DNA from 4 places in the Tardiphaga sp. 839_C3_N1_4 genome. Region 4 is predicted to be linked to each of the others. Evidence: predicted binding sites of a transcription regulator. Region 4 holds the regulator's gene; each other region holds the start of a gene.

Region 1 (7,531 bases), 720 kb from region 4:
ATCTATGGCGACCGACGTCAGGAGATCGTCTTCATCGGCTCCGACATGGATGAGAGCGACATCCGTCGCCGGCTCGATGCCTGCCTCGTGCCCGGCAAGCCCGGCATGGATATCTCCGGCTGGGCCGGGCTCGCCGATCCGTTTCCCGCCTGGAAACGGGCGGACGAGATGGCATCCTCGTGACGCGTCAGGTCGCCGTCAGCGGCGCGTGACGCAGCACCTGGAAGCGCGACGTCGCAGATGTCTGGCGGAACAGGCCGATGCGGTCGATTCGCAGTGAGGTGAGATCAAGTGTCGCGAACCGCTGCTGCAATATCGCCAGCACCGCTGCGCTGCGCTCGGGAGCAAGCCGTCCGGTCAGCGTCATGTGAAACCGGAAATCGTCGCGCACATAGGGATAGCCGAAACGATCCAGCTGCTCGACCTGTCGCGGCGTCAGGTTCTCCGGTTTGCGCCGCGCGCGATCCCCCGGCGTCATTGGTGCGCGGAACACCTCGAATCCTTCGACACAGGTCTGCGCCAATGCGGCGAGCTCAGGGGAGGGCGCATCCGGCACGACAGCCGTGAAGCCGCTGATGATACGAACCACCGGCGAGATTTTCGGGATGGCACGGGGCATCCGGGCGAAGTCATGGAAGGCCGCGATCAGGTCGGCTTCGGTGGCTTCCGGCGCCAGCGAGAACGGTGCCTTCAGTGTGGCGTGAAAGCCGTATTTGCGTGGGTCCTTGATCAGCGCCGGCCAGTCCGGCGCCTGCATCATGAGATCGCCGGGCACCAGCACGTCATTGCCGGTGAAAGGATCGTAACCGAGGGTCTCGGCGCCGAAGCGGGCGAGGGCACTGTCGGCGTCGGGGGCGTAATAGAGCGCGTAGCGCGGGAATTCATTCATGGCCGCACCATAGAGCATGATCCCGAAAAGTGGATGCCGGTTTTCGGGAACGATCATGCTCAAGTGAGAGAGGAGCCGCCGCGTTACGCTGCGGCAATAGCCTTGCGGTGCATGGCACGCGCCGGCTGAAGCCTTGTGGCATCGGTCAGATGCACGAGCTTGCCCTGCGCGATCACGGCGACGATGCGCGGACGCATTGCGATGCTGTCATCGACGAGCAGCAAATCAGCGCGGCGTCCTTCGATGATCTCGCCACGGTCGGTGAGACCGGCAGCTTTCGCTGGTGCGGACGAGATCAGTGCCCAAGCCCGCGGCAGCGACAGAATGCCGTCATGGAGCAGCCGGAACGCGGCCAGCAGCTGTGCGGGATAATAATAGTCCGAGGCGAGAATCGAGCAGAGGCCCTTGGCGATCATGTCGGACGCCTTGGTCCAGCCGGTGTGGCTGCCGCCCCGCACGACGTTGGGTGCGCCGAATACGATGAAGTCGCCGGCCGCAGCGGCGGCCTTCGCGGTCTCTTCATTGATCGGGAATTCGGCGATGTTGACGCCGAGTTGGCGGAAGTCGTCGCGCATGGCAGGGGTCGCGTCGTCATGAGAGAGCGTCGGCACGCCGGCAGCATTCGCCGCCTTGGCGAGGCGGACAATCGAGGCCGGCACCTCATCGGTGCGCGACAGCACGCGATCGACCAACTGGTCGAAGGCATCGCTGCTCAGCCCGGTACGTTCCACCATCCGCGCGCGCTTCGCCGGCTTTGAGATTCCGGCGATGTCCATATGATCGTTGAAGGCGAGGAGATTGATGCGACCGGCCTGCAGCCAGCCTACGATCTCATCTTCGGCGTCGAGATTGAACGTCTCCTGCCGCAGGTGGAACCGCGTATCCGATGCGAGCTGCGGCCGCAGCGTCTCGATGGCATTCAGCAGCTTGCGGGCGTTCTTCGCGCCGCGCAGGCCGGGCTCCCAGGACCATGTGGTGCCGTGAAACACTGTGGTGATGCCATTGGCGATGGCCTGGCGGTCGCTGTCGATCAAGGCGACATCGACCGGAAAGTCGACGCCGGGGCGCGGCATCAACTGCCGCTCGAAGGCATCGCCATGCAGGTCGACGATTCCCGGCAGCACCAGCAGATCGGACGCATCGAGGCCGAGCGCGCCATGGGGCGCATCCGATCCGATGTCCGCAATCACGCCACCCCCAATCTGCAGCGAGGTCTCGGCGATGTCCTGGCCGAGCAAAGTGCGTCCGCCGTCGATGAAGATATCCGTCATGTCACTGCCATCTGCCTGGGCGCCTTGACGCCCTTATACTTGCTTAAGAAATCCTCGACCGGAAGCTTGCGGAAATCCGGCAGTGCCTGTCGTAGCATCTCGTGCTCCCAGTCCCACCAGGCGAGCTCCATCAGCCCGTCTTCCACTGCCTCCGAGAACCGCCGCCGCACCGGTCGCGCCGGATTGCCAGCAACGATCGTATAGGGGGCGACGTCCTTGGTCACGATGGCACCGGCGGCGATCACAGAACCTGTGCCGATACTGCGGCCGGGCAGCACAATGGCGCCATGGCCGAGCCAGACATCATGGCCGATAGTGCAGTGATGTTCGCGTCGCCAGGCAAAGAAGTCGGCGTCGTCGCTTTCACCGGGGAAATAGGCGCTGGCGCGATAGGTGAAGTGCGCCTGCGTCGCCCGGTGCATCGGGTGATTGCCGGGATTGATCCGGATCATCGCCGCGATCGAGCAGAACTTTCCGATCGTCGTGTAGGTGATTTGGCCGTCATTCACGACATATGAATAGTCGCCCATCGTCACTTCGTTGAGGATCGTGCGCGCGCCGACTTCGGTATAGGCGCCGAGCTTGGTGTCGACGAGTTTCGCGGTGGGATCGACCGCAGGCGTGAGCGAGAGTTGTTTTCCAGCCATGTGACGCTCGTGCGACGGAAGAGGAATCGGTGGGTGATATATCAGAGTGTGCGCTGGCGCGCGGGCACCTCTTCGGTCGGTTTCGTGACGGTGTCGTGACGTCAGCATGAATTCGGGCTTGTTTTTCCCGCAATGACGATAACCCGTATGCGCAGGGCACATGTCACATCATTGTTAAACGCGGGCGTTACCGGTGGCGATGTCTATTGTCATTGGAGTGCCTCATGCTGGTGGTGGATAAGCTGACGTGCCGTTTCGGCGCCAAGGCTGCCGTCGATAACGCATCGTTCGAGATCAAGCCCGGTGCATTCGTTGGCGTGATCGGTCGTTCAGGTGCCGGCAAGTCAACCATGCTGCGCATGATCAATCGTCTGGCCGAGCCGACCGATGGGCGCATCATGTTCGATGGCGTCGACGTCACGGCACTCAAGGGCCGCGATCTGCGCAAGTGGCGCGCGCGCTCGGCGATGATCTTCCAGCAATTCAATCTCGTCGGCCGTCTCGATGTACTGACCAATGTGCTGATGGGGCGCTTGGCGGAGATGCCGCAGTGGCGCTCGCTCACGCAGATGTGGCCCGAGGACGACCGCGCGCTGGCCATGTCGGCGCTGGAACAGTTCGACATGGCGCAATACGCCTCGCAACGCGCCGACCAGCTTTCCGGTGGCCAGCAGCAGCGCGTCGCGATTGCCCGGGCGCTGGTGCAGCAGCCCGACATTATCCTCGCGGACGAGCCGATCGCGTCGCTGGATCCGCGCAACACCCGCATCGTCATGGATGCGCTGCTGCGGATCAACAAGCACTTCGGCATCACCGTGATGTGCAACCTGCATTCGCTCGATCTGGCGCGCACCTATTGCGACCGTTTGATCGGCATGTCCGCCGGCCGTGTCGTGTTCGACGGTGAGCCGGCTGCGCTCACCGAACATATCGCCCGCGAACTCTACGATCTCGAAGCTGACGAGGTGATGGGATCGGCGCGTGTGCCGACGCCCACCCGAGTTCCCGAATACGGTGTTGCTGCCGTCGCGTGATTGCAGTGCGTTGAAATTATCGTGGTGACGTCATCGTAACGATGGCATCGCCGCGATAGACGCGCTTTCTGCCAAGAAGAAACGTTTCACCTCAGATCAAAACAGGGATTGTCATGATCAACCGTCGCTCCATTCTGCTCAGCGCCGCAGCGCTGGCTTTCGCCACCACCTCGGCTTCGGCCCAAGACTACAAAGCCAAGTATCCGGAATTGACCTTCGCCGTCGTTCCCGCCGAGAACGCCTCGGGCGTCACCGAGCGTTGGGCGCCGTTCGTCACCTATCTGTCGAAAGAACTCGGCGTGAAAGTCAACCTGCGCATTGCCAATGACTACGCAGCCGTCATCGAAGGTCAGCGCTCGGGCAATATCCATATCGCGAGCTACGGTTCGGCCTCGTTCGCACGCGCCCGTCTCACCGGCGTCAAGACCGATGCGTTTGCCAACGACATCAACATCGATGGCTCGACCGGCTATTACTCGGTGTTCTTCGTCAAGGCGTCGAGCCCCTACAAGTCGGTCGACAATCTGAAGGGCAAGAACCTCGGTCTCGTCGATCCGAACTCGACCTCGGGCAACAACGTACCGCGCTTCGAACTGGACAAGATGGGCATCTCGGACGCCGACACCTATTTCAGCAAAGTCGTGTTCACCGGCAGCCATGAAAACGCGATGCTCGCGCTGTCGCAGGGCACCGTCGATGTCGCCGCCAACCAGTGGACCAACGACAACGACTCGACGCTGCAGCAGATGCTGACCAAGGGCATGCTGAAGAATGCCGACGGCTCGGCGATGAAGAAGGAAGACTTCCGCATCATCCACAAGTCGGCCCCGATCATCAACGGTCCCTATGCCTATAGCTCGGACCTGCCGGAAGAGCTGAAGGTTGCTATCGCCAAGGCCTTCACCGACGCGCCGACCAAGGACAAGGCCGCATTCGACAAGCTATCAGATGGCCAGAAGAAGGGTTTCCACGCCGCGACCACCAAGGATTGGGACGCCACCATCGACCTGATCAAGTTCGTCGACGCACTTCGCAAGAAGAAGGCGTCCTGATCGCCTGATCATTGAAGGGAGCCGGATCAGAAATGGTCCGGCTCCTTTTCTGTGTCTGATCCCAGATAGGCCCGCACATCATGTCCGCCGCCGTTTCCATCCTTCCGGCTCCGCAACTCGCTGCGCTGAACGACGCCTATCGCAAGGCGGTCGCGCGCCGGCGGTTACGCACGACGCTTGTCGTCGTGGCCTGCTTTGCGGCGCTGTTCGTTGCGGCATTGGGGGCCGAGGTCAATCTCAGGACCTTCGTCGAGAAGATCGGCAATTTCGGCAGCTATTTCGATCGTATCTTCACGCTCGAGGCTGGCACCCGGGTGTGGACCGACGTCAATGAGTGGTTCTGGGGTTGGAAGAAGTGGCTGTCGCTGCTCGGCGAGACCGTGCTGATCAGCTATGTCGGCACGCTGATCGGTGCCGTGCTGGCCTTTGGGTTGAATTTTCTCGCGGCCGAGAACACCGCGCCCTCGGTGCCACTGCGCTTTGTCGTGCGCCGCTTCATGGAATTCTGCCGCACCGTGCCGGATATCGTGTTCGCGCTGATCTTCGTGATCGCCTTCGGCCTCGGCCCGATGGCCGGCGTGCTGGCCATTGCGATCCACTGCGTTGGGGCGCTCGGCAAGCTCTATGGCGAGATCGTCGAGAATATCGACATGAAGCCGGTGGAAGGCATTCGCTCGACCGGCGCCGGCTGGGTCGACTGCATGCGTTTTGCCGTGCTGCCGCAGGTCGCGGCGGGCTTTGCCAGCTACACGCTGCTGCGCTTCGAGATCAATGTGCGCGGTGCGTCCGTGATGGGCTTCGTCGGCGCCGGCGGCATCGGCCAGGAACTCGTCGTTGCTGTTAGAAAGTTCTACTATTCCGATGTCAGTGCGATCCTGCTGATGATCATCGTCGCGGTCTTCGTCATCGACATCGGGACCGGTTGGTTGCGCGGCCGTCTATTCGGCAAGGAAGCGAGATCATGAGCGGGCGGCCTGATATCAACACCCCCGCATTGCGCGCACGCTATCCTGACGTCTTCAACCGACCGATGGCCTCGCGCGCCGGTGCGCCCGTGATCTTGGTCGCGGCGCTGGCCCTGTTCATCTTCGGGCTCAATGAACTCGATTTCTCGCCGGCGCGGATGTGGACCGGCCTGCGCGAACTCGGCTGGATCACCATGATGATGATCCCGCCAAATCCCGGTTCGTCGCTGCCTGCCTATCTGCACGCGATGGGGGAGACGCTGTCGATCGCGCTGCTCGGCACGACCCTCGCAGCCGTGTTCGCGCTGCCGGTCAGTCTGCTCGCCGCACGGAACGTCATTCCGTCGGCCTGGCTGCGCTTTCCCGTCAGGCGCTTTCTGGATTCGATCCGCGGCGTCGACACGCTGATCTGGGCGCTGGTCTGGATCAATGTCGTCGGTCTTGGCCCGTTCGCCGGCGTGCTGGCAATCGCGATTTCGGATTTCGGCGCGTTCGGCAAATTGTTTTCTGAGGCCATCGAGGCCGCCGACAAGAAGCAGGTCGAAGGTATCCGCGCTTCCGGTGGCAGTGCGCTGCATGAGATTCGCTTCGGCCTGATGCCGCAGGTGCTGCCGGTTATTGCCGGTCAGGTGCTGTATTTCATCGAGTCCAATACCCGCTCCGCCACCATCATCGGCATCGTCGGCGCGGGCGGTATCGGTCTTCAGCTCGCTGAGCAGATCCGTGTGCTCGAATGGCAGAAGGTCTCGTTCCTGATTCTGATGATCCTCGTCGCGGTGGCGGCAATCGACTGGATCTCCAGCCGACTGCGCTTTGCCATCATCGGTCGCCGCGCGGTGGCGTGATCACGCCGCCGCCTTGTGGCGCTCCTGTTCGGCCTTGAACAGTTCGAACTCTTCAGCGACGGCGCGCACGATGCTCGGGCGCTCGCGCAGGCGCTTATGATAGGCCTTGATCGCCGGCCAGTTTTTTAGATCCACCTCCGGCAATACCATGGTCCAGTTCAGCACTGTGACGAGATAGGCGTCCGCGACGCTGAACCTGTCGAGCAGGAACTCACGTCCGGTGAGGTGATTCTCGAGATAGGTCAGCCGCGACTGGCCGTTCTGCAGCGTATAGGCCTTCATCTCAGCCGGGGCCTTCTTGGCGAGCAATGGCACGAAAAATCCCTTGTGCAATTCGGTACCAATGAAGCAGAGCCACTGCTGCAGCCGCGACCGCTCCAGGCCTGAACCGGCGGCGATCGGCGACTGCGGGAATCGCTCCGCGACATGCTGCAGGATCGCGGCATTCTCGGTGAGGATCGCGCCATCGTCGGTGCGCAGCGTCGGCACCAGCCCCAGCGGGTTGACGCTGCGGAAATCCGAACCATCGCTGAGGACTTCCTTGCTTAGCGGATCGACCTCGAGGAATTGCGCGGCGCTGCCAGCTTCTGCCTCATAGAGCGCAATGCGTGTCGCCATCGAACAGGCCATCGGCGAGAAATAGAGATCCATTGGAAGTCTCCTTGAGCTGACGGACCGTTGTGGTCGATCCGTTGGTTGATTTTCGTACCGTCTCGCATAATATAGATCCGGTCAAGGAATTTAGTGCGAAATGGTACAAAAAAAGAAAAAGCCCGTTGTCGTGGCAACGCCGCAGCCTGCCGCCGGGCCGAAGCGGCGAGGGCGGCC
Region 2 (7,531 bases), 210 kb from region 4:
TCGCGCGCAGGAAAGCGGTATTGGCATCGATGCGCCAGCCGTGATCGAGCACGAGGCCGATCGACGCCTCGACACCGCGCGACGACTGCCGGCCGACTTGCACCACCAAGTCGAGATTGTTCGGGTCGCGCGCCAGCAGATTGTTTTTCTCGATCTGATAGGCGGCCAGCGTCCACTCGCCGCGGCCGCCCCAGAACGATTGCTTGACGCCGATCTCGGCCTGCTTGCCGGTCGCCAGCTCAAACTTCGCATTGGCGTTGCTCGCCGAGATCAGTCCGCCGACCGTATCCGCCGCCGTGGAATACTGGCCGTAGAACGCGAGATTCTGGATGGGGGTATAGACCGCACCGACACGCCAGGATGTCGCCGAATAGTCCCGTGTGTAGCTGTTGGCGGGATTGCGGTAGTCGGTTCGTTCGACGGTCGGTTGGTCCTGGCGGACGCCCGCGATCAGCGACAATTGTTCGGTGACGGCCAGTCGGTTTTCCGCGAAGAACGCGTACTGATTGGCGACGCTCTTGAAGCCGGGAATCGTCGGATCGGGGCTACTGAACAGGCCGGGATCGAAATTATATGGATTGACCGACGACGTACCGCCATAGGGCGAATTGTTAGTGTGCTTGAAGTCGATGCGGTTGACGTCGAAGCCTGCCACGAAGGTGTTGACCATGCCGAACAGATGGCCCTGGAAGGTGGCGTCCATGCGGTCGCCGATCTGCTGCTGCTGGTGGAAGATTTCGAAATAGTCGCTGCGATCGATCAGGCCGGTGCCGGAGTTGAAGCCGTAGATCTCGACCTCCTTCCAGTGGCGCTTCGCATACATGTAATAGAGCGTGTTGCGCAGGGTGATGCCGTCACTGACCTGCCACTCGGTCTTTACCTGGCTCCAGCTGTCCTGATAGCGAATGTTGCTGTCGCTGACATTGTAGTTCTTGAAGCGGATCGCCTCATTGAGCTGGCCATTGATCAGCGGCGTGCCGAAATATTTTGACGGATGGCGGTCGCCATAGTCGGTGGAGAGCGTCCAGGTGATGTCCTCGGTCTGCTTGATCTGCACCGCGGCGTGCAGCGCGATGTTCGAGGTGTTGTCGCGATCGACCCAGCCATCGGACGCGTTGCCGGTGACGGCGATGCGATAGGCAACGTCCTTGCTGACCGGACCGCCGCTATCGAGGGCGATGCGGCGCGTCATGTTGCTGTCGAGCGAGATTTCAGCCTGGTTGCGTGGCACCCAGAGCGGCAATTTCGAAATCACGTTGATGGCGCCGCCGATAGCGCCTTCGCCATACATGACGGAGGCCGGGCCGCGCAGTACTTCGATCTTCTCGGCGGTCCAGGTGTCGAAGGGGAAGTTCACCGTGCCGGAGCCGACATAGAGGCGCGTGCCGTCATAAAGCGAAGTGACGGAGCCACTTCCGGCGAAGCCGCGGGTGCTGAAAGCGATGCCGCCATTGCCGGGTTCGCCGATGGCCGTAAAGCCGGTAGCATTCTGCGTGACGGCATCGACCACGTTCTGCTGGCCGCGTTCGGCCATAGTCTCGGCGGAGATCACTTCGACGCTGGCCGGCGTCTGCAGGCGCGTGAGGCCGAGGCGGCTGCCCGTGGATGTCGTGCCGGTGAGGTTGAGCGTCGGCGCTGCGAAGACAGGGCCTGTCGGCGTGGCAACCGGCGCGCCGGTATTGGCGGCGACATTGCGCTGCTGCCGCGAGCGCGCAGCGCGCGATGCAGTGCCGTTCGTGGCGCGGCGTGCCCGCTGAGGCGTCGCTGACGGCTGAACTACAACAGGATCGAGCGTCTGGCTGGGCTGTGCAGCTTGTGCCCAGCTTTCACTCGGACACAACAAGCAGGAGAGAGCAATAGAATAAAGAAAGGGCGTATGTCGCTTCAATGCGACTGGAGAAACGGAGGTCATGAACAGGACTCGCGGTTACGTGGCACGTCACCGCAAACCAAGTCGCCCCGCCGCTTTCAAACAGGCAGTGTGACTTCCACCAGGACACCCCGCCCAATGTGCTCGCGTGTGACCACGACTGGCGGCAGGTCTCCTGGCTCGCGGGTCAGTGCCTGTCGCCGCCTTCCCAGGTGAATACCCAGTGGCTCTTGGCGCAGGCTCGCCGCTTACAGTTGCGGGGGCAGCCGCGGAATCGGGGGATCCCCCTCACCGCATTCCCTTTTGATCCCCGAAGGGGAACCGTCGCATTCACGTTAAGGTGAAATTTCCAAATGTGTCAATCAAGCTGCCAGTCATTCGCAGCTTGCTTTGGCGGGTGTTGATATTGCGCATCACCTGTCATCGCAGCGTCAAGCGATCTGCCTAGAGCCACTGGTGCCAGAGCCAGGATCAGGAGTTCGCCATGGCACTACGTTTATCCCGTCGCCGCTTCCTCGCGCACTCAGCCGTAACAGGCGCAAGCTTCCTGGCGATGCCTTACCTCAGCCGCGCGCAGGATCGTCCGGTCGTGTCGCATGGCGTGCAGTCCGGCGATGTCGGGACGAGCAGCGGCATGATCTGGTCGCGCGCCGATCGCCCGGCGCAGATGATGGTGGAAGTCGCCACGACCGAATCCTTCAGCAATGTGCGCATGTTGCCGGTTATCACGGCGCTGCTCGAGAGCGATTTCACGGCGAAGCTGTTGCTCGATAATCTGCCCGCGGGACAGGACATCTTCTACCGCGTCAAATTCCGCGATCTGTCGCATCCCGAAATCGTCAGCGAACCTGTGATCGGCCGCTTTCGCACCGCGCCGGCCGATCGCCGCGATGTATCCTTTGTCTGGGGCGGCGATGTCGCCGGGCAGGGCTGGGGCATCAATGCCGAGGATGGCGGCATGGTCACCTTCGCCACCATGCGCAAGCACAACCCAGATTTCCTGATCCATTCCGGCGATACGATCTACGCCGATGGTCCGATCCTGGCTGAAACGAAACTGCCTGACGGCACGATCTGGAAGAACACCATCACGGTGCCGGAGAAGGCGAAGGTCGCCGAAACGCTCGATGAATTCCGCGCCGCGCACAAATACAATCTACTCGACGACAATGTCCGCGCATTCAATGCGCAGGTGCCGATCTTCGGCCAGTGGGACGATCACGAGGTTACCAACAACTGGTCGCTCTCGAAGCAGTTGCCGTCGTCTTACAAGGAGCGCGACATCACAATGCTCGCGGCGCGGGGCGCGCGTGCCTTTCACGAGATGTATCCGATCTCTATCAATCCGGCCGAACCCGGCCGGGTCTATCGCACGCTGAATTACGGCCCGCATCTCGACGTCTTCATGCTGGACGAGCGGAGCTATCGCGGGCCCAACGGCCCGAACCTGCAGGAGAGCTATGGTCCGGATGCGTATTTCATTGGCCCGGAGCAGATGGCCTGGCTGAAGCGCGCCTTGATGGCGTCGAAGGCGACCTGGAAGGTCATTGCCTCCGATATGCCGATCGGCCTCGTCGTCTATGACAATGCCGCCGACAAAACCGGGTCTGAGGCCATCGCGCAGAGCGACGGGCCAGTGCGGGGCCGCGAGCTGGAAATTGCCGATATCCTGCGCTTCATCAAATCGGCCGGTATCCGCAACACGGTCTGGCTGACCGCCGACGTGCATTACACGGCGGCGCATTATTACAATCCCGACAAGGCGCAGTTTCAGGATTTCGAGCCGTTCTGGGAGTTCGTTTCGGGCCCGTTTCACGCCGGAACTTTCGGGCCGGCGGCGCTCGACAATACCTTCGGTCCTGAGGTCCGTTTCGTGAAGGCGCCGGGGCCCGATAAGCAGAATTTGCCCCCGTCGGCAGGCATGCAGTTCTTCGGCCACGTCAAAATCGACGGCCAAAGCGGCCAAATGACCGTTACCTTGCGAGATCGGGCCGATATGGCCCTTTGGGCCACGGTTCTGGACCCGAAATTGGGCTAACCATTTGGCAGATTCGCATTGTTTTTCGGTGATTTTCCCCTATATTGCGCCGCAACGCGTCCGAGTACCCGGCCCCTTCTGGCCGGGTTTGCTTTTGGAGGGATTGCCCCAGCGCGTTTTCAGACGAGGCAGTTATCGAACGCGCTCGAGCGCAAGGCTGAGGCCTTTTGTCGAGCATGTCTTGTTGAACCCGCTCAAGGGCACCCAGACCGTAACCAGAAGAAGACCTATGAACCTTCGCAACATTGCTATCATCGCCCACGTTGACCACGGCAAAACGACTCTCGTCGACAAGCTGCTGCAACAGTCGGGCACCTACCGCGACAATCAGCGCGTCCAGGAACGCGCGATGGATTCGAACGACATCGAAAAAGAGCGCGGCATCACCATTCTCGCCAAGTGCACCTCGGTGCTGTGGGATGAGGTCCAGATCAACATCGTCGACACCCCGGGCCATGCCGACTTCGGCGGCGAAGTTGAACGCATCCTGTCGATGGTCGATGGCGTGATCGTGCTTGTCGACGCTGCTGAAGGCCCGATGCCGCAGACCAAGTTCGTGGTCGGAAAGGCGTTGAAGCTCGGCCTCAAGCCGATCGTCGCCATCAACAAGGTCGACCGTCAGGACGCCCGCATCACCGAAGTCGTCAACGAAGTGTTCGACCTGTTTGCAGCGCTTGACGCCACCGACGACCAGCTCGACTTCCCGATTCTGTACGGATCGGGCCGCAACGGCTGGATGGCCGACAGCCCGGACGCGTCGCACGATGTCGGCATGAAGCCGCTGTTCGATCTCGTCATCAAGCATGTCGCGCCGCCGGTGGTTGAAGAAGGTGCGTTCCGCATGCTCGGCACCATCCTCGAAGCCAACCCCTATCTCGGCCGTATCATCACCGGCCGCATTTCGGCGGGCTCGGTCAAGCCGAACCAGAGTGTCAAGGTGCTGTCGCGTGACGGTAAGGTCGTTGAAACCGGCCGTATCACCAAGATTCTGGCGTTCCGTGGTCTTGAGCGTCAGCCGGTTGAGCTCGCCGAAGCCGGTGACATTGTCGCCATCGCCGGCCTGCCCAAGGGCACTGTCGCCGACACCTTCTGCGATCCGTCGGTTGAAATTCCGATCCAGGCGCAGCCGATCGATCCGCCGACCGTGTCGATGTCCTTCATCGTCAACAACTCGCCGCTCGCCGGCACCGAAGGCGACAAGGTCACCAGCCGCCTGATCCGCGACCGCCTGCTGCGCGAAGCCGAAGGCAATGTCGCGCTCAAGGTCGTCGAATCTGCCGATCGCGACGCGATGGAAGTATCGGGCCGCGGCGAATTGCAGCTCGCGATCCTGATCGAGAACATGCGCCGCGAAGGCTTCGAGCTTTCGGTGTCGCGTCCGCGCGTGGTTCTCACCAAGGACGAGAACGGCAACACGCTGGAGCCAGTCGAAGAAGTCGTCATCGACGTCGATGAGGAATTCTCCGGCGTGGTCGTTCAGAAGATGAGCGAACGCAAGGCCGAGATGATCGAGATGCGTCCGTCGGGCGGCAACCGCCTGCGTCTGGTTTTCTACGCGCCGACCCGCGGCCTGATCGGCTATCAGGGCGAACTCATGACCGATACCAAGGGTACCGCGATCATGAACCGCCTGTTCCACGACTACCTGCCCTATAAGGGCGAGATCGCCGGCCGCCGCAACGGCGTGTTGATCTCCAACGACCAGGGCGAAGCGGTGGCCTACGCCATGTTCAAGCTGGAAGATCGCGGCCCGATGATGATCGAGCCGGGCTGGAAGGTCTATAAGGGCATGATCATCGGCGAGCACACCCGCGAGAACGATCTCGAACTCAACGTTCTCAAGGGCAAGCAGCTCTCCAACATCCGCACCACGTCGAAGGACGAAGCGGTGCGTTTGACGCCGCCGATCCGCATGACCCTCGAAAAGGCGCTCGCCTATATCGAGAGCGACGAGCTGGTCGAGATCACCCCGAAGTCGATCCGCCTGCGCAAGAAGCATCTCGATGCCAACGACCGCAAGCGCGCCGAAAAGACCAAGGAAGTGATCGCGTAAGCGACGAGCTTTCTTTGGCGAGTTACGAAATGCCCGGCGAGAGCCGGGCATTTTTTGTTTGGCACTGTCATTCCGGGGCGCACGCGCATCTTTGCGCGGGCGAACCCGGAATCCCGACATGGTTGAACACTTCGGGATTCCGGGCTCGTGCCCTCAGCTGCGCTGAGCGCCCGCCCCGGAATGACAAGCTCTATGGTTAGACCTTCGGCGCCCCGACCTGCTTCAACGGATCGGCCTTCGCAAACGCCTCCATCGCCTCGCAGGCGGCGACGATGCGGTCGATGGTCGGGATGCCCGCAATTTCGATCTTCAGCACCTTCATGGTTGCGGTGATGCTGAGCAGGCAGATATCGGCGATGGTCACCTCGTCGCCATGACAGAAGCGGCCGGTGACGGGCTCGCTGGCGAGGCGCTTTTCCACGGCGGCGAGGCCCGTGGTGAACCAGTGCACCAGCCAAGCGCGAACTGCGGCATCGTCAAAGCCGGCGGTAATGGCGAGATATTTGCGCACACGCGGCGTAATGAGCGGATGGGTGTCGGCGGCCAGCATCGCGGCGATCGAACGCACCCGTGCGCGGCCGTGTGGATCGCTCGGCAGCAGCGGCGGGGTCGGATGGATCTCGTCGAGGAATTCCAGGATCGCCAGTGATTGCGTCAGCGGCAGGTGGCCGGGCTCGATCAGGGCCGGAATCGCACCGAGCGGATTGATCTTGAGGAACTCGTCGCCGCGCTGCTCGCCCTTGTCGAGGTCGATCACGCGCTCGTGCGCTTCCAATCCCTTCAGGTTGAGCGCCACGCGGACGCGATAGGTCGCGGACGTCCGCCAGAAGCCGTAGAGTTCGAAATCGTGTGGGGCTGTCATGCATCTTCTCCGAGGGCAGCGGTGGCTTGAATAATTCAAGCAAGCCTTTATCCCGTTGTCACCCGTTTCCCATTCGCTGTGAATACCGACGCGATGACCAGACTGCCTTCCGAAGTAGATGTCGCCATCATCGGAGCCGGCGCTGCCGGCCTCGGCGCCGCTCGTATGCTGGAAGGTTCCGGGCTCTCGGTGATTGTGCTGGAAGCGCGCGACCGGATCGGCGGCCGTGCCCATACGATCATGGCGGCCCCCGGCATTCCGTTCGATCTGGGCTGTGAGTGGCTACACTCCGCCGACAAGAATGACTTCGTCGGCATCGCGAAAGAGCTCGGCTTCGCCGTCGACAAGTCGCGTCCGCCGTGGCGCGATCAGGCCTATGACGCCGCCTTCTCAAAGGCGAAGCGCGATGAGTTCTTCGCCGCGATCGACGCGTTCTATGAGCGCGCCGAGGAGGCCGCGGAAAACGAGATCGATGCGCCGGCCGCGACGTGCCTCGAGCCCGGCAATCCATGGAATCCGATGATCGATGCGATCTCGACCTATATCAACGGCTTCGAGCTCAAGGATGTGTCGCTGCACGACATGGATGCCTATGAGGACACTGACATCAACTGGCGCCTGCCCGATGGCTATGGCGCGCTGATTGCGGCCTATGGCGCGCCGTGTCCGGTGGCGCTGAACACCGAAGTCACTGTTATCGATCATTCC
Region 3 (7,531 bases), 3.4 Mb from region 4:
GCACAGCAAGGGCAAGCTGACCGCCCGCGAGCGCATCGAGCTTCTGCTCGACAAGGGGTCTTTCGAGGAATTCGACATGTTCGTCGAACACCGCTCCGTGGAATTTGGCATGGAAAAGTCCAGGATTCCCGGGGACGGCGTCGTCACCGGCTGGGGCACCGTGAACGGCCGCAAGACTTTCGTCTTCGCCAAGGATTTCACCGTGTTCGGTGGTTCGCTGTCCGAGACCCACGCGCTCAAGATCACCAAGCTGCAGGATATGGCGATGAAGGCGCGGGCGCCGATCATCGGCCTCTATGACGCCGGTGGTGCGCGCATCCAGGAAGGTGTCGCGGCCCTCGCGGGCTATTCCTACGTGTTCCGCCGCAACGTGCAGGCCTCGGGGGTGATCCCGCAGATCTCCGTCATCATGGGACCCTGCGCCGGCGGCGACGTCTATTCGCCCGCCATGACCGACTTCATCTTCATGGTGAAGAACACCAGCTACATGTTCGTCACCGGCCCCGACGTTGTGAAGACGGTGACCAATGAGGTCGTCACCGCCGAAGAACTCGGCGGCGCCAGCGTGCATGCCACGAAATCCTCGATTGCCGACGGCGCTTTCGAGAACGATGTCGAGACGCTGCTGCAGATGCGCCGGCTGATCGACTTCCTGCCCGCCAACAACACCGAAGGCGTGCCGGAATGGCCGAGCTTCGACGACATCGAACGCACGGATTTGTCGCTCGATACGCTGATCCCCGACAATCCGAACAAGCCCTATGACATGAAGGAGCTGATCCTCAAGGTCGTGGACGAGGGCGACTTCTTCGAGATCGCGGAGACCTTTGCCAAGAACATCGTCACCGGCTTCGGTCGCATGGCCGGCAAGACGGTGGGCTTCGTCGCCAACCAGCCGATGGTGCTGGCCGGCGTGCTCGACAGCGACGCTTCGCGCAAGGCCGCGCGCTTCGTGCGCTTCTGCGACGCCTTCAACATTCCGATCGTCACTTTCGTGGACGTGCCGGGTTTCCTGCCGGGCACTGCGCAGGAATATGGCGGCCTCATCAAGCACGGCGCCAAGCTGCTGTTCGCCTACAGCCAGTGCACCGTTCCCTTGGTGACCGTGATCACCCGCAAGGCCTATGGCGGCGCCTTCGACGTGATGGCCTCGAAGGAAATCGGCGCCGACATGAACTACGCCTGGCCGACCGCGCAGATCGCGGTCATGGGCGCCAAGGGTGCGGTGGAAATCATCTTCCGTCAGGACATCGGCGACGCCGACAAGATCGCCGCGCGCACCAAGGAATATGAGGACCGCTTCCTGTCACCCTTCGTCGCCGCCGAGCGCGGCTATATCGACGACGTGATCATGCCGCACTCCACCCGCAAGCGCATCGCCAGGGCGCTCGCGATGCTGAAGGATAAGCATTTGGAAGTGCCGATGAAGAAGCACGACAACATGCCGTTGTAGCGGCGTCACGCTGGAGGGGGCTCACATGCAGATAACACGAGCGGCTGTTTGTCTTGTTGCGTTCATGCTGCCTTCCGTCGCCGTTCAGGCCGCGTCCGTCAACATCGTGGCACTCGGCGCCAGCAACACCTACGGTTACGGCCGCGGCAGAACCAATGGCGGTGTCGAGCCGTCGCAAGCTTTTCCCGCGCAACTTGAGGCGATGCTTCGGGCGCGCGGAGTCGATGCCTATGTCGCGAACGCCGGAATTCCCGGCGATACGACTGGCGGCATGCTGCAACGGCTCGGTTCGGCCGTGCCGGACGGTACGCAGATCGTCATTCTCCAGCCCGGCGGCAACGACGCGCGACGCGGCGAAGGCGCCAGCCGCGCGGGCAATATAGCTGCCATCCAACAGCAACTGGCGGCGCGCCATATCAAGGTGATCATGACCGGCATGGCCGCGCCGGCAAGCACGCGCGATCCCGATGGCCAGCATTTCAACGCCAGCGGCCACGCGGCAGTCGCGTCATCGCTCGTGCCAAGAGTAATGGCGGCGATGCGGGGGAAATAGCCGAACAATCTTAGCCCGGATGAGCGCAGCGAAATCCGGGAGGAATTGTCCGACGCGGTCCCCGCATGTCGCTTCGCTCGTGTGGGCTACAGGGCACCCTTACGCCGCCATCGGCTTCATCCGCTTCCGCGAAGCGCTTGCATCTTTCGGAATGGGGAGCGAACGTATCCATCGCTTGCCATCGGGCATCGTCGATATTGTAGTAGTCGTCCCTGACAGGAAAACAGGCGGAGCCGCGCATGACCAAGCACCGCATCTGGATCAACCATGTCCTCGCAGCCGTGACGCTCATTAGCGTGACCTGCGGCGCGGCGATGGCCGACGAGACGGTCAGCGTCGGCGGGTCGCGGGCGGTCTTGATCAGGCCGAAGGCGCTGCGCGCCAGTGTGATCCTGATGCCGGGCGGCAGTGGCGCCATCAGCCCGGGCGAGCACGGCGAGATCAATGGGCTGCAGGGCAACCAGCTCGTGCGCACCCGCAGCGCCTATGCGGCGCGCGGTCTTGCGGTGCTGGTGATGGACGCCGGGACGGATCTCTCCAGCGCGGTGCAATATATGGCCGCGATCAAGCGTCCGGTGACGGTGGTGGCGACCAGCCGTGGGACGCAACGTGCCGCCGAAGGCATTGCACGCGGTGCGCGGCCGGATGCGCTGGTGCTGACCTCGGGCTTTCTCAGTGCGGAGTCGGGCAGTGGCAGCAATGTGATGTCGATCATCGGCTCGCCCTCGGCGTTGCCGCGCACGCTCGTCATCCATCATCGCAATGACGGCTGCAAGGTTACCGCGCCGGCCGGCGTCGATCCGTTCGTGAAATGGTCGGCCGGTCGCGCCCGCGTGGCGTGGCTGAGCGGCGGTCGCAATGACGGCGATCCGTGCGAGGCGCGGGGATATCACGGCTTCAGCGGCCTCGACGGTCAGGTGGTCGGGCTTGCTGCCGGCTTTCGATAGTCTCGACGTCTGAATATGTGAGTTCCGGCGCGCATTCAGTTTCCATTCATGCCGCTGGTCCGATCCTGATGTCCTCACGGATATCAGGAGAGATCGCGATGGAACGCCGTCATTTTCTGAAGATCGCCTTCGGCTTTGTCGCGGGCGCCGGGTTGGTCGCCCAGACTGTCGTCCAGGCCCAGGCCGCGCCGCTGCTACCGACCAATCCGCTCGACAACCACAGATCTGAAAGTGAACCGCAGCCGGCGGTGGCCTCACAGGACGATGTTGATCGTCTGCAGCCGGAACAGGTGCGCTGGCATCGCGGCTGGCGGGGACGGCATTGGGGGTGGCGCCGCAGGCATTGGGGTTGGCGCCGTCGCCGCTGGGGCGTCCGACGCCGTTACTGGCGTCGTCGTTACTGGCGCCGCCGCTACTGGTAGAGCAAGCCCGTTTGCGCTGACGCTCAGTCTCTCCAGGGCGTCAGCGGTTTGGTCTGGCCGGGTTCAATGCCGCTCAGGTGGCGACGCACGTTGTCATAGCTGCGATCGCCGGGGGCAAAGGTCTGCGAGCCGTCAGCCGGCTTGCCGTCCACCGTGCGGGTGAAATGCAGCACCAGGCTGTCATCGGCATTCATGGTGGCGCTGCCATAATAAGGCATCGACAGCCGCGCGTCCTCCGCCATGGCCGCGCCAGCCATGAGTAGAATGGGGAGGGTGAGAAACAGACGGGTCATGACACCTCCTGCTGTGAGGTTGTGATGGAGGCTCAGGAAGATGGCGGGGATTTGTCCGCCGCCGGTCACCGCATGCACGGATTTGTGTTACAGGTCGCCGTCATCCGCTACCGACGAGTCCCATGCCCCATACCGAAGCCCTGCTGTTTCCGCTCGCCATGATCGCGCTCATTGCCGAGGCGGTGACGGCTGCGCTGGCGGCCGGGCGGCGCAAGATGGACTGGCTTGGCGTCGCCATGCTCGGCTGCATCACTGCGCTCGGTGGTGGTTCGGTGCGTGACATGCTGCTCGGGCACTATCCGCTGTGGTGGGTGAAGAGCCCGTATCTGCTGCTGCTGACCGGTGGTGCGGCGCTGGTGACCATCGGGCTCGCACGGGTGGTGCATCGCTTTCACGCGCTGTTTCTGGTGCTCGATGCCATCGGTCTCGTGGTCTTCACCATCATGGGCTGCAACATCGCACTCGCCATGGATCAGCCGCTGCTGATCGTGGTTGTGGCCGGGATGATCACAGGCTGCGTCGGCGGCGTGCTCCGCGACGTGCTGTGCAACGACGTGCCGCTGCTGTTTCGCGCCGAACTTTATGCCAGCGTGTCGATCGTCACGGGGCTTCTGTATATCGGCGGCATCAAATACGGATTCAGTCCCGATCTGGTGACGCTGGTTGCCGCCGTGACCGGACTGGTGTTCCGCCTGCTGGCAATCCGGCTGAAGCTGGAAATGCCGAAATTCATCTATGACAGCGACGCCAAATAGCGTGCTGCGTCAGCGCAGCCCCATGCAGCTCGCATAGAACGTCGTCGTCGCCGGCCAGTCGGAAAACACCCCGCGCACGCCGACATCCTTCGCCAGTACATCGAGTACGGTGAGCGTATCGCCGTCGCGGTCGATGGCGGGTTTGACCGAACGATGGAAGAAGCTGCCGCCGTTGGCCAGTGGCCCGTCGCGCTCCAGCGACCATGTGATCAGATCGAGCCCGGCATCGCGCGCTGCTTTGGCGTAGGGGGATGGTGCAATCTTGTTGGCGCCGTCGAGCGTCAGCAGCATATAGATCGGCGGCGCGAGAATCCTGACGCCGGCGGCCTTGAGTTCGGCCATCGACGGTTTCCACGTCTCTGCGCGCATGTGATCGAAACCCTGTGTTTCGTAGCGGCCGTCGAGATAGACCGCCTGCGCGCCGAAGTCCGGAGCGGTGCGGATCCAGAACTTGATGTCGTTGAGATCGAAGCTCTGGGCAAATACGTCGCCAGGCGGAATGCCAGCGGCGCGATATTCGTCGAGCATCTGGGTCGCGTATTTCTCCTGACTGTAATCGCCGTCGAACGGCATCGGCACTTCCGGCGCCTTCAGCTCGGGCGTGAATTTGGCGCCGAGGCTCCTGATCAGCGCGATACTCTCGGCATGGGTCATCAACGTGCCCGAGCTCGCATAAAGGTCGGTGCGCCAGCGCGGCGTGCCATTCTGATAATCCGCAACGGTGGTCGCTGACGTGTTGGCGGCATCCATTTTCGCCGTCAACGTCCTGAACTCTGCCAGCGTGATGTCGCTGGTACAGCATTTCGCCGACGCCTTCCTGCCGGTGGCGGGATCGGCAGGGCTGAAAGGTTGCGTGCATTTGTTCGCCAGCGCCGGCACCGAAAGAATGTTCGTTGTCGTGTGCAGGTCGCATTGCGAATGACGGCAGACCAACTGGCGGTCCTTCGTAAAGGTCACGTCGCATTCGATTACGCCCGCACCCATGCGTGCGGCGGCCAGATAGGACTCGCGGCTGTGCTCGGGGAATTGCAGCGGCGCGCCGCGATGGGCGATGGAAAAATCGCTCTTGCGAAACGGCCCGGTGCAGGTGCTGAGCTTTGCCTTCAGCGGGCCGTCTTTCATCTTGTCGACGAGATAGAACGGCCGCGGGCCGAGCTGCGGCTCGGGCAGGGGAATGGTCTCGGCGCGGCTGGTCGTCAGCGATGAGAGGCTGAGGAGCCCGGCCAGAATGAGACGACGCAAGGCGCGCGACATGACGATCTCCAGAATAGCGAAGCGCTATTCTGTCATCTTCGTGTGACGGCCGTAACCGCCGCGTGGGCAACAAAAAACCCCGCCAGTGGCGGGGTCTTCGTCGTCAGGATTGTGCAGCGATCACCAGCGGCGGATACAGCGGCCGTAGGGATTGCGGAAGAAGCCGGGTGGGCAGTAACCCGGGCCGCGCGGCGGCGGACCACGAAACATCGGGCGGCAACCGCCATAGGGACCGCGGGCATAGCCGGGGCCGCAACCCTGAGCCACCTGGATCACGCCTGCTGTGTCTGCAGCGCTCAGCGGAGCCAGAGGCATTGCGCTGGCGGCACCGATGCCCCCGACGCTAACGGCAAACAAGGCTGCCGCAAAGATCGTCTTCATTCGTGTTCTCCCTCGATGGTGCCGCGATGCGGCGCAGAGAATAATGATGGCATCGCATCACCCGCTGCAGAACTCTTACGGGGCAAGAAAATTGCTAGGGATCAACGCTGCACAGCACGATTAAGCCGATTCGATCTGAATACAGCATGAATGTTTCGGGATGTCTGCGTAGCAGGGCGCGGCAGTTGCTACTTCGCCGCGAGAAATGCGAGCATCAATTCGTTGAATTTCGCCGGTGCATCGAGAAACACGATATGGCCTGCGTTGGGCAACACCTCGGCCTTCGCGTTCGGCATCTTCGCCGCCAGCGCCTTTGCCAGATCGGCGTTCTGGCCCATCTTCGAGCGTAGCGCCTCCGGCGCATTCGGCTTGCCCGGTGCGTTGTGATCGTCGGCGCCCATGATGAACAGGGTCGGCAGCGCCATCAGCGGGATTTCGTGGACCACGGGCTCGCGATAAATGAGCTGCGCCGAGCTGACGAAGGCGCGCAGCCAGCGCGGATATTCCGGTGACCCCTTGATGTTGAAACGCGCGTCGATAAAGGGCGTTACCTGATCGGGTTGCATCTTCAGCGAATAGTTCACCTCGAGCTGTTTGCGGTAGCCCTCCGCCGTCAGCTTGTCTTCGTTCTCCAGAATCTTCTCGGTCGGCGTCGGCGGCACATAGAGGCGATAGTCCTCAAGTCCGATCGGCGCCGCGAGCAGCAGGTGATCGATGCGATCGGGATAAGCGCGGGCAACGCGCACGCTCAACATGCCGCCGAGGGAATGCGCGACGATGTCGAAATTTGCAATCCCGAGGTGATCCATCAGCGCGACGGTGTTGCGGGCGAGGTTGTCGAAATGCAGATCGCCTGATGGCTTCGACGATTTGCCGAAGCCGATCTGATCGGGGACCACGACGCGGTAACCGGCCTCGTTCAACGTGCCGATTACCGGCGCCCAGTAGCTCGACGGGAAATTGCGGCCATGCAGCAGCACCACAGTCCGACCATTGGGCTTGGCCGATGGCACGTCCATATAGGCCATGCGCACCTGCTCGCCGTCATTGACCAGCGGCAGCATGTTGACGGGGTAGGGATAGGGAAAGCCTTCGAGGCCAATGCCGTAAGGCTCGCGTGCCGCAGGAGGCTCGGCCGCTTGCGATGAGGTGAACGGCAGGGTTGCAATCAGTGCAGCGAGCAGCAGGCGGGTCATCGAGGAGCTCCGGGGGAAGGAAGGACCGGCGCGGTTTCAGGCTGCATTGCGGCAAAGGTAAGCCGGCGTCTTCACGTTTTCCGGATAGCGTCGCCGGTCGTGCCGAACAATGCCTCGAAGCGCTTCTCGCCGCTGCGGGTGAAATGCACCACGCGGCTGCCGGGTGAGGGATCTCTGGCCGCCCATTTCATGGCAGTAAATGAGATCATGATGGCGGCGCCAAGTGTCCCGGCCAGATGGTGGCGCCGCTCGCTCCAGTCGAGGCAGGCCTTGCAGA
Region 4 (7,531 bases):
GAAGCGGCCTCGGCGCTCGGCCTGCCGCGCTCCCTGGTCATCAAGCGGATCGCCTATCGTGCAGCCCGCGCCGGTCTCATCACCGGCGTGCTGCTGGCGACCGCACGTGTTGCCGGTGAAACGGCGCCGCTGCTGTTCACCGCGCTGAGCAACCAGTTCTTCAGCCTCGATCTCACCAAGACGATGGCCAACCTGCCGGTGACCATCAACAACTTCGTGCAGAGCCCCTACGAGTACTGGAAGCAGCTCGCCTGGAGCGGTGCCCTGATCATCACCTTGACCGTACTTGCCCTTAACATTGGCGCGCGCATTCTCGGCGCCGAGAGGACAGCAAAATGAGTGAGCTTTCTGTGTCGTCTGGCGTTCCTTCCGTCTCGATGCCGCCGCCGTCGGCCCTGCAGGGCGAGACCCGTCCCAAGGTCACCGTGCGCGACCTGAACTTCTACTATGGCGAACACCACGCCCTGAAGAAGATCAACCTGACGCTGATGGCGAACCGGGTGACTGCGTTCATCGGCCCGTCGGGCTGCGGCAAGTCCACGCTGCTGCGTATCTTCAACCGCATGTATGACCTGTATCCCGGCCAGCGCGCCGAAGGTCAGCTCATGCTCGACAACCAGAACATTCTGGATCCAAAGCTGGATCTCAACCTGCTGCGCGCCCGCGTCGGCATGGTGTTCCAGAAGCCGACCCCGTTCCCGATGACGATCTATGAAAACATCGCCTTCGGTATCCGCCTCTACGAGAAGATCTCCAAGTCGGAGATGGACGTGCGCGTCGAGAGGGCGCTGCGCGGCGGTGCACTCTGGAACGAAGTCAAGGACAAGCTCAACGCGTCGGGCCTCAGCCTGTCGGGTGGTCAGCAGCAGCGTCTGTGCATCGCGCGCACCATCGCGGTGCGGCCGGAAGTGATCCTGTTCGACGAGCCGTGCTCGGCGCTGGACCCGATCTCGACCGCGAAGATCGAGGAGCTGATCGACGAGTTGAAGGATCAGTACACGATCGCGATCGTGACCCATAACATGCAGCAAGCCGCCCGCGTCTCCGACAGCACGGCCTTCATGTATCTCGGCGAGTTGATCGAATTCGATCAGACCAACAAGATCTTCACGTCGCCGACCGATCGCCGCACCCAGGATTACATCACCGGCCGCTTCGGCTGACGCGACATACTCGCGGGAGGAATTTGAGATGGCTTTTGAACATACCACCAAGGCTTTCGACGACGATCTGCAGGAGCTGACCCGTCTCGTCGCCGAGATGGGTGGCCTCGCGGAACGGCAGATCGTCGAATCCGTCGACGCGCTGATCCGCCGGGACGTCGCGCTCGGTGCGCGCGTCGTCGCCACCGACGCCGAGATCGACCAGTTGCAGCGCACGATCGAAGAGCGCGCCGTGCTGACCATCGCCAAGCGCCAGCCGATGGCTGTCGATTTGCGCGAGATCGTCGGCGCGCTGCGCGTCGCCACCGATCTGGAACGCATCGGCGATCTCTCCAAGAATATCGGCAAGCGCGTCAATGCACTCGACAGCGACTTCCATCCGCTGAAGCTCATCCGCGGCCTCGAACACATGACCGACCTCGTGACCACCCAGGTCAAGGCCGTGCTCGACGCCTATGCCGCACACGATCTGCCCGCTGCGATGACGGTGTGGAAGGGCGACGAGGAAATCGACGCGATCTGCACCTCGCTGTTCCGCGAACTCCTGACCTATATGATGGAAGACCCGCGTAACATCTCGTTCTGTATCCACCTGATGTTCTGCGCCAAGAACATCGAGCGGATTGGTGACCACGCCACCAACATTGCGGAAACCGTGTTCTACATGATCGAGGGTCAGCAGATCCTCGACAAGCGCCCGAAGGGCGACATGACCACATTCGCGAATACGCCGACGGTCTGAAGCGTGATCCGGAAAAGCGGAAGCCAGTCTTCCGCAAGGATCATGACCTAAAGGCTTTTCGGACGTCACTGAGGATATTGACCATATGGCTGTGAATGCACGCATTCTGGTGGTGGAGGACGAGGAAGCCCTCACGACGCTTCTTCGCTACAACCTCGACGCCGAAGGCTATGATGTTGAAACCGTCGCGCGCGGCGACGATGCCGATACCCGTTTGAAGGAGCGGGTGCCGGATCTCGTGGTGCTCGACTGGATGCTGCCGGGCCTGTCCGGCATCGAACTGTGCCGCCGTCTGCGCGCACGGCCTGAAACCAAGGCATTGCCGATCATCATGCTGACGGCGCGGGGCGAAGAGAGCGAGCGCGTTCGCGGTCTCGCCACCGGTGCCGACGATTACATCGTCAAGCCGTTCTCCGTGCCGGAGCTCCTGGCCCGCGTGAAGGGCCTGCTCCGTCGTGCAGCTCCCGAGCGTCTCGCCACCGTCTTGGCGTTTGGCGACATCGAACTCGACCGTGACAAGCGCCGCGTCGTGCGGTCCAGCCGCCCGATCGATCTCGGTCCGACCGAATATCGCCTGCTGGAGTTCTTCCTGGAACATCCGGGCCGGGTGTTCAGCCGTGAGCAGTTGCTCGACAGCGTCTGGGGCCGCGACATCTATATCGACGAGCGCACCGTCGACGTGCATATCGGCCGCCTGCGCAAGCTGCTCAATCCCGCCGGTGAGCCCGATCCAATCCGCACCGTGCGCGGCGCCGGCTATGCGCTGGACGATCGCTTCGACAAGGCGGCGGAGTAATACTCCGCTATCGACAGTTATTCTCGTCATGGCCGGGCTTGTCCCGGCCATCCACGTCTTTGTGTTCGGCCAAGACGTGGATACCCGGCATTCGCCGGGCATGACGGCGGAGAGGTCTCCGCTCACAATTCCCCCAAAACGAAAAATGCCCGGCTCATCACCGGGCATTTTCATTTGGTTTAGATGCTTTCCAGCTCAGCGCGTCGGCTTTGGGACCGCGCGGCGGCGGTCGCTGGCCGGCTGATAGGCGATACGCGAGTGATGCGCGCAATAGGGGGCGCCGGCCAGGGCCTTGCCGCCGCAGAAATAGAAGTCCGCGCTCGACGGATCGCCGATCGGCCAATGGCAGGTGGCTTCGTTGAGTTCGACCAGCGACAGGCGTTGGCTGATCGGCACGATGTTGTCATAGGCGATCGGGTCGGGCTCGGCCTCGATCTCGTAATTATGGGCCAGCGCGGTATTGCCGCGCGCCATCGGGCGGGCGACGCGTACCATCTGCTGCGCCGGGCGCGCCTTGCGCTGCCGCGGAGCTGCCGAGGAGGGGCTCTTGGCACGACCGGACAGGCCAAGGCGGTGAACCTTGCCGATCACGGCGTTGCGGGTCACGTTACCGAGTTCCGCAGCGATCTGGCTGGCGGAAAGGCCGCCTTCCCAGAGTTTCTTCAACTGTTCGACGCGATCGTCGGTCCATGTCATTACCGTCATCGCCGTTTTCCCTTCGTGAGCGCCGGCCTGACCGGGCAGCGCTGCGAGTTGAGACTTCAAAAATCCCTGCGGTCAGAATCCTTTAGCGCTCACCGGGCGCGAATTTCGCGTCCGGCTGTTACGCCGCACTGGATGTGTCAAAAGGATCTACCGCCGCACGAGATGTCGTATCCGACGAGGCAAAAGCTACAATATGCCGTGACTCGCGCGCAAGAGTCGGGCATGCCGCGTCCACATGCTTCTGCAAGTAAAGCTGCAAAATCGGCTTTTTCTGCGACTCCGTGTGACTCGAAAGCCGCAGTGCGCGGTTGACAGTCTTCACAGCACACATAGAATAATGCCCACGTGCCGCCCGAGAAGGGCGGCACGTTTCGTTTCTAGGGTCCGTTGTTCGATTTCGCACAGTTGTCATCGACGCGGCCGCAGTCTTTTCGATCGGATCGGTTATGACCAGCAACGCAACGTCTTCGCCCCTCTCTCAGGCTCACTTGCTGCCTGTTTTCGCGCGTGCGGATGTCGCTTTCGAGCGCGGTGAAGGCGCGTGGCTGATTGGAACCGATGGCGAGCGCTATCTCGATTTCACCAGCGGCGTCGCCGTGAACGCACTTGGCCATGCGCACCCACATATGGTCGCCGCATTGCAGGAGCAGGCCACCAAGCTCTGGCACATGTCGAACCTGTTCAAGAGCCCGGACGGCGAGCGCCTCGCGGCCCGGCTGTGCGAACAGAGCTTTGCCGACTTCGTGTTCTTCGCCAATTCGGGTGCGGAAGCGATGGAATGCGCGATCAAGGTGACCCGGCACTATCATTTCTCCAAAGGCCATCCCGAGCGCACGCGCATTATCACCTTTGAAGGCGCGTTCCATGGCCGGACCCTCGGCACGCTCGCCGCGACCGGCGCTGCCAAATATCTCGAAGGCTACGGCACGCCGCTCGACGGCTTCGACCAGTTGCCGCTCGGCGATATCGAAGCCGTGAAGAAGGCGATCGGTCCGAACACCGCCGGCATTCTCATCGAGCCGCTGCAGGGTGAAGGTGGCGTGCGTGCGCCGAGCAACGCGTTCTTCGGCGCATTGCGCGAACTCTGCGACAAGAACGGCATTCTGCTGATCTTCGACGAAGTGCAGACCGGCATGGGCCGCACCGGCGAACTGTTCGCCTATCAGCGCATCGGCGTGACGCCTGATGTGATGTCGCTGGCCAAGGCGCTCGGCGGCGGCTTCCCGATCGGTGCGTGCCTCGTCACGGCGGAAGCGGCCGAAGGCATGGCGCCCGGCTCCCATGGTTCGACCTTCGGTGGCAATCCGCTGGCGGTCGCTGCCGCGAATTCTGTGCTCGATATCATGCTGAAGCCCGGTTTCTTCGACCATGTGAAGAAGATGTCGCTGCTGCTGAAACAGAAACTCGCGGGTGTGGTCGATGGCCATCCAGATGTGCTCAGCGAAGTGCGCGGCGAAGGTCTTCTCATCGGCCTCAAGGCGGTCGTGCCGGCCGGTGATCTCGTTGCAGCACTGCGTGACGCCAAGCTGTTGACGGTTGGCGCCGGCGATAATGTCGTGCGCTTCCTGCCGCCGCTGATCGTCAGCGAGTCCGAGATCGAGCAGGCCGTGCAACGGCTGGAACAGGCTTGCGTGGCCCTCGGCTCATCCGCCAAAGCATCTGCAAAGACGCAGGGAGCCGCGTGATGAGCACGTCACCGCGGCACTTTCTCGATCTCACGGCCGTGCCGGCCAGCGAGTTGCGCAATATCATGAATGCGGCGGCTGCCATGAAGGCGAAGCTGAAGGGGCGGGATGGCACCAATGCCGAGCCCGATCGTCCGCTCAAGAACAAGACGCTGGCGATGATCTTCGAAAAGCCCTCGACGCGCACCCGTGTGTCGTTCGAGGTCGGCATGCGCCAGCTCGGCGGCGAAGTCGTGATGCTCACCGGCGCCGAAATGCAGCTCGGCCGCGGCGAGACCATTGCCGACACCGCACGCGTGCTGTCGCGCTTCGTCGACATCATTATGATCCGCATCCTCAATCATGACTCGCTGATGGAGCTCGCGGAAAATGCGACCGTGCCGGTCATCAACGGCCTGACGCGGTTCTCGCATCCCTGCCAGGTGATGGCGGATGTCATGACCTATGAGGAGCACCGCGGTCCGATCAAGGGACGCACCGTGGCCTGGACCGGCGATGACAACAATGTGCTGATGTCCTGGGCCCATGCGGCCGAGCGCTTCCAGTTCAAGCTCAATATCGCGACGCCGCCGCAGCTGTCGCCGAAGAAGCCGTTCAAGGACTGGGTCAAGGCGGCAAACGCGCCGATCACCTTCAGCGACGATCCCGATGCGATGGTGAAGGGCGTCGATTGCGTCGTCACCGACACCTGGGTGTCGATGGGCGACAAGGACGGCGAAACCCGCCACAACCTGCTCAAGCCCTATCAGGTCAATGCGCGCCTGATGTCGCTGGCCAAGCCCGATGCGCTGTTCATGCATTGCTTGCCCGCCCATCGCGGCGATGAGGTCACCGACGAGGTGATCGACGGTCCGCAGTCGGTGGTGTTCGACGAGGCCGAAAACCGTCTGCATGCGCAGAAGGGCATTCTGGCCTGGTGCCTCAACGCGGTGGCGTGATCTTTTCTTCCCCTCTCCCCCAGCGCAGCGAAGCTGCGCGCCGTGGGAGAGGGTGGATCGAACACGCGAAGCGGGTTCGAGACGGGAGAGGCATATCCACAAGCGCCGAGCTTTGCGGCTATCCCTCTCCCGCCTTCGCTTCGCTCAGGCACCCTCTCCCACTGCGCGGAGCTTTGCTCCGCTGGGGGAGAGGGGGAAGAAGCCGTGCGTCACCTGGATTTCCCGGTTCCATCGCCCCCTTTCACTTGCGGCCCTCCGCCCCCAAATAGAGCGCCATGACCCCATCAAATCCACATCTCCAGCCCGACGCCCCCATCCGCGCGCCGTCCTCCGTTCCGGTCGATGACGCGGTGCTGCCCTTTGAGGTTGCGCCGCTCGATCTGCGCGGGCGGCTGACGCGGCTTGGCCCGGCGCTCGACGAGCTGCTCGCCAAGCATGATTATCCCGCGCCGGTGGCCAAGCTGCTCGGCGAGGCGATCGTGCTGACCACGCTGCTCGGCTCGTCGCTGAAATTCGACGGCCGCTTCATCCTGCAGACCCAGACCGACGGTCCGGTGTCGCTGATGATCGTCGACTTCCGCGCGCCCGATAAAATGCGCGCCTATGCGCGGTTCGATGCCGAGCGCCTTTTGCCCGGTCTCGGCACCGCGGCGCTGCTCGGCAAGGGCCATCTGGCGATGACCGTCGATCAGGGGGCGGATATGAGCCGCTATCAGGGGCTCGTCGCGTTGAATGGCGGCACGCTGGAAGATGCCGCGCATGAATACTTCCTGCGCTCCGAACAGATTCCGACCAAGGTGCGCCTCGCCGTCGGCGAAGAATGGCGCAGCGGCGAGGAAGGCGGCCCGAAACATCGCTGGCGCGCCGGTGGCATGCTGCTGCAGTTCCTGCCGAAGGCGCCGGAGCGCGTGCAGCGCGACCTCCATGCCGGCGATGCGCCGGAGGGCGCGACCGTGGATGCCGTGCCGGAAGATGACGCCTGGGTCGAGGGCCAGTCGCTGATTGGCACCGTCGAGGATGTCGAGCTGATCGATCCGGATCTATCCGGCGAGCGGCTGCTGTATCGCCTGTTTCACGAGCGTGGCGTCCGCGTGTTCGCCCCATCGCCGCTGCGCGCGGAGTGTTCCTGTTCGCGCGATGCCGTGTCCGGCATGCTCAAGAGCTTCGAGCCGCAGGACCGCGCCGATATGGTCAAGGACGACAAGGTCGTCGTGACCTGCGAGTTCTGTTCGTCGGTGTACGAGTTCACACCGCAGGAAGCGGGCGTGGAGTAGGCATTCGCCCGCGTCCTCCCGACTCAAGCTCGTCATTCCGGGGCGCATGAAAGCGGCGAAGCCGCTGAAATGCGAACCCGGAATGTCAGAGTGTTTGGCGCTGAACAGGTCGAGATTCCGGGTTCGCGATACGCCGCCTTCGGCGTTTCCTCGCGCCCCGGAATGACAGTTTGGGGCGGGGCGGCGAGGCAGCGCTCAAACATTTTTTCCTATCCTTCATTGACAACA

Evidence for each region. Region 4 encodes PhoB, which activates phosphate uptake and scavenging genes when phosphate is short. Its sites were predicted from a motif close to TGTCATNNANCTGTCAT; they were not measured.
Region 1: phnC (phosphonate ABC transporter ATP-binding protein) is a predicted target of PhoB. The motif match lies at 2,892-2,908, and genes of this name have one in related genera.
Region 2: AB8A38_RS18410 (alkaline phosphatase D family protein) is a predicted target of PhoB. The motif match lies at 2,289-2,305, and genes of this name have one in related genera.
Region 3: AB8A38_RS01620 (glycerophosphodiester phosphodiesterase family protein) is a predicted target of PhoB. The motif match lies at 5,708-5,724, and genes of this name have one in related genera.

The regions. Positions count from the first base shown of each region.
Region 1 is NZ_JBPWQD010000001.1:2,923,048-2,930,578, reverse strand. It holds gene zigA (zinc metallochaperone GTPase ZigA) at 1-183, shown strand, start outside; gene AB8A38_RS14085 (DUF1045 domain-containing protein) at 188-946, opposite strand; gene AB8A38_RS14080 (alpha-D-ribose 1-methylphosphonate 5-triphosphate diphosphatase) at 973-2,160, opposite strand; gene AB8A38_RS14075 (chloramphenicol acetyltransferase) at 2,157-2,807, opposite strand; gene phnC (phosphonate ABC transporter ATP-binding protein) at 3,032-3,841, shown strand; gene phnD (phosphonate ABC transporter substrate-binding protein) at 3,955-4,893, shown strand; gene phnE (phosphonate ABC transporter, permease protein PhnE) at 4,974-5,858, shown strand; gene phnE (phosphonate ABC transporter, permease protein PhnE) at 5,855-6,703, shown strand; gene AB8A38_RS14050 (glutathione binding-like protein) at 6,704-7,354, opposite strand; gene AB8A38_RS14045 (TetR/AcrR family transcriptional regulator) at 7,455-7,531, shown strand, end outside.
Region 2 is NZ_JBPWQD010000001.1:3,851,831-3,859,361, reverse strand. It holds gene AB8A38_RS18415 (TonB-dependent siderophore receptor) at 1-1,912, opposite strand, end outside; cobalamin riboswitch at 2,019-2,211, opposite strand; gene AB8A38_RS18410 (alkaline phosphatase D family protein) at 2,355-3,908, shown strand; gene typA (translational GTPase TypA) at 4,138-5,961, shown strand; gene maiA (maleylacetoacetate isomerase) at 6,158-6,823, opposite strand; gene AB8A38_RS18395 (flavin monoamine oxidase family protein) at 6,917-7,531, shown strand, end outside.
Region 3 is NZ_JBPWQD010000001.1:261,865-269,395, forward strand. It holds gene AB8A38_RS01590 (acyl-CoA carboxylase subunit beta) at 1-1,453, shown strand, start outside; gene AB8A38_RS01595 (GDSL-type esterase/lipase family protein) at 1,479-2,006, shown strand; gene AB8A38_RS01600 (alpha/beta hydrolase) at 2,321-2,953, shown strand; gene AB8A38_RS01605 (hypothetical protein) at 3,052-3,375, shown strand; gene AB8A38_RS01610 (hypothetical protein) at 3,399-3,668, opposite strand; gene AB8A38_RS01615 (trimeric intracellular cation channel family protein) at 3,791-4,423, shown strand; gene AB8A38_RS01620 (glycerophosphodiester phosphodiesterase family protein) at 4,433-5,677, opposite strand; gene AB8A38_RS01625 (GCG_CRPN prefix-to-repeats domain-containing protein) at 5,798-6,058, opposite strand; gene AB8A38_RS01630 (alpha/beta fold hydrolase) at 6,247-7,254, opposite strand; gene AB8A38_RS01635 (ArsR/SmtB family transcription factor) at 7,326-7,531, opposite strand, start outside.
Region 4 is NZ_JBPWQD010000001.1:3,642,235-3,649,765, reverse strand. It holds gene pstA (phosphate ABC transporter permease PstA) at 1-339, shown strand, start outside; gene pstB (phosphate ABC transporter ATP-binding protein PstB) at 336-1,163, shown strand; gene phoU (phosphate signaling complex protein PhoU) at 1,192-1,905, shown strand; gene phoB (phosphate regulon transcriptional regulator PhoB) at 1,997-2,701, shown strand; gene AB8A38_RS17490 (GcrA family cell cycle regulator) at 2,897-3,406, opposite strand; gene AB8A38_RS17485 (aspartate aminotransferase family protein) at 3,853-5,091, shown strand; gene argF (ornithine carbamoyltransferase) at 5,091-6,029, shown strand; gene AB8A38_RS17475 (Hsp33 family molecular chaperone) at 6,305-7,303, shown strand.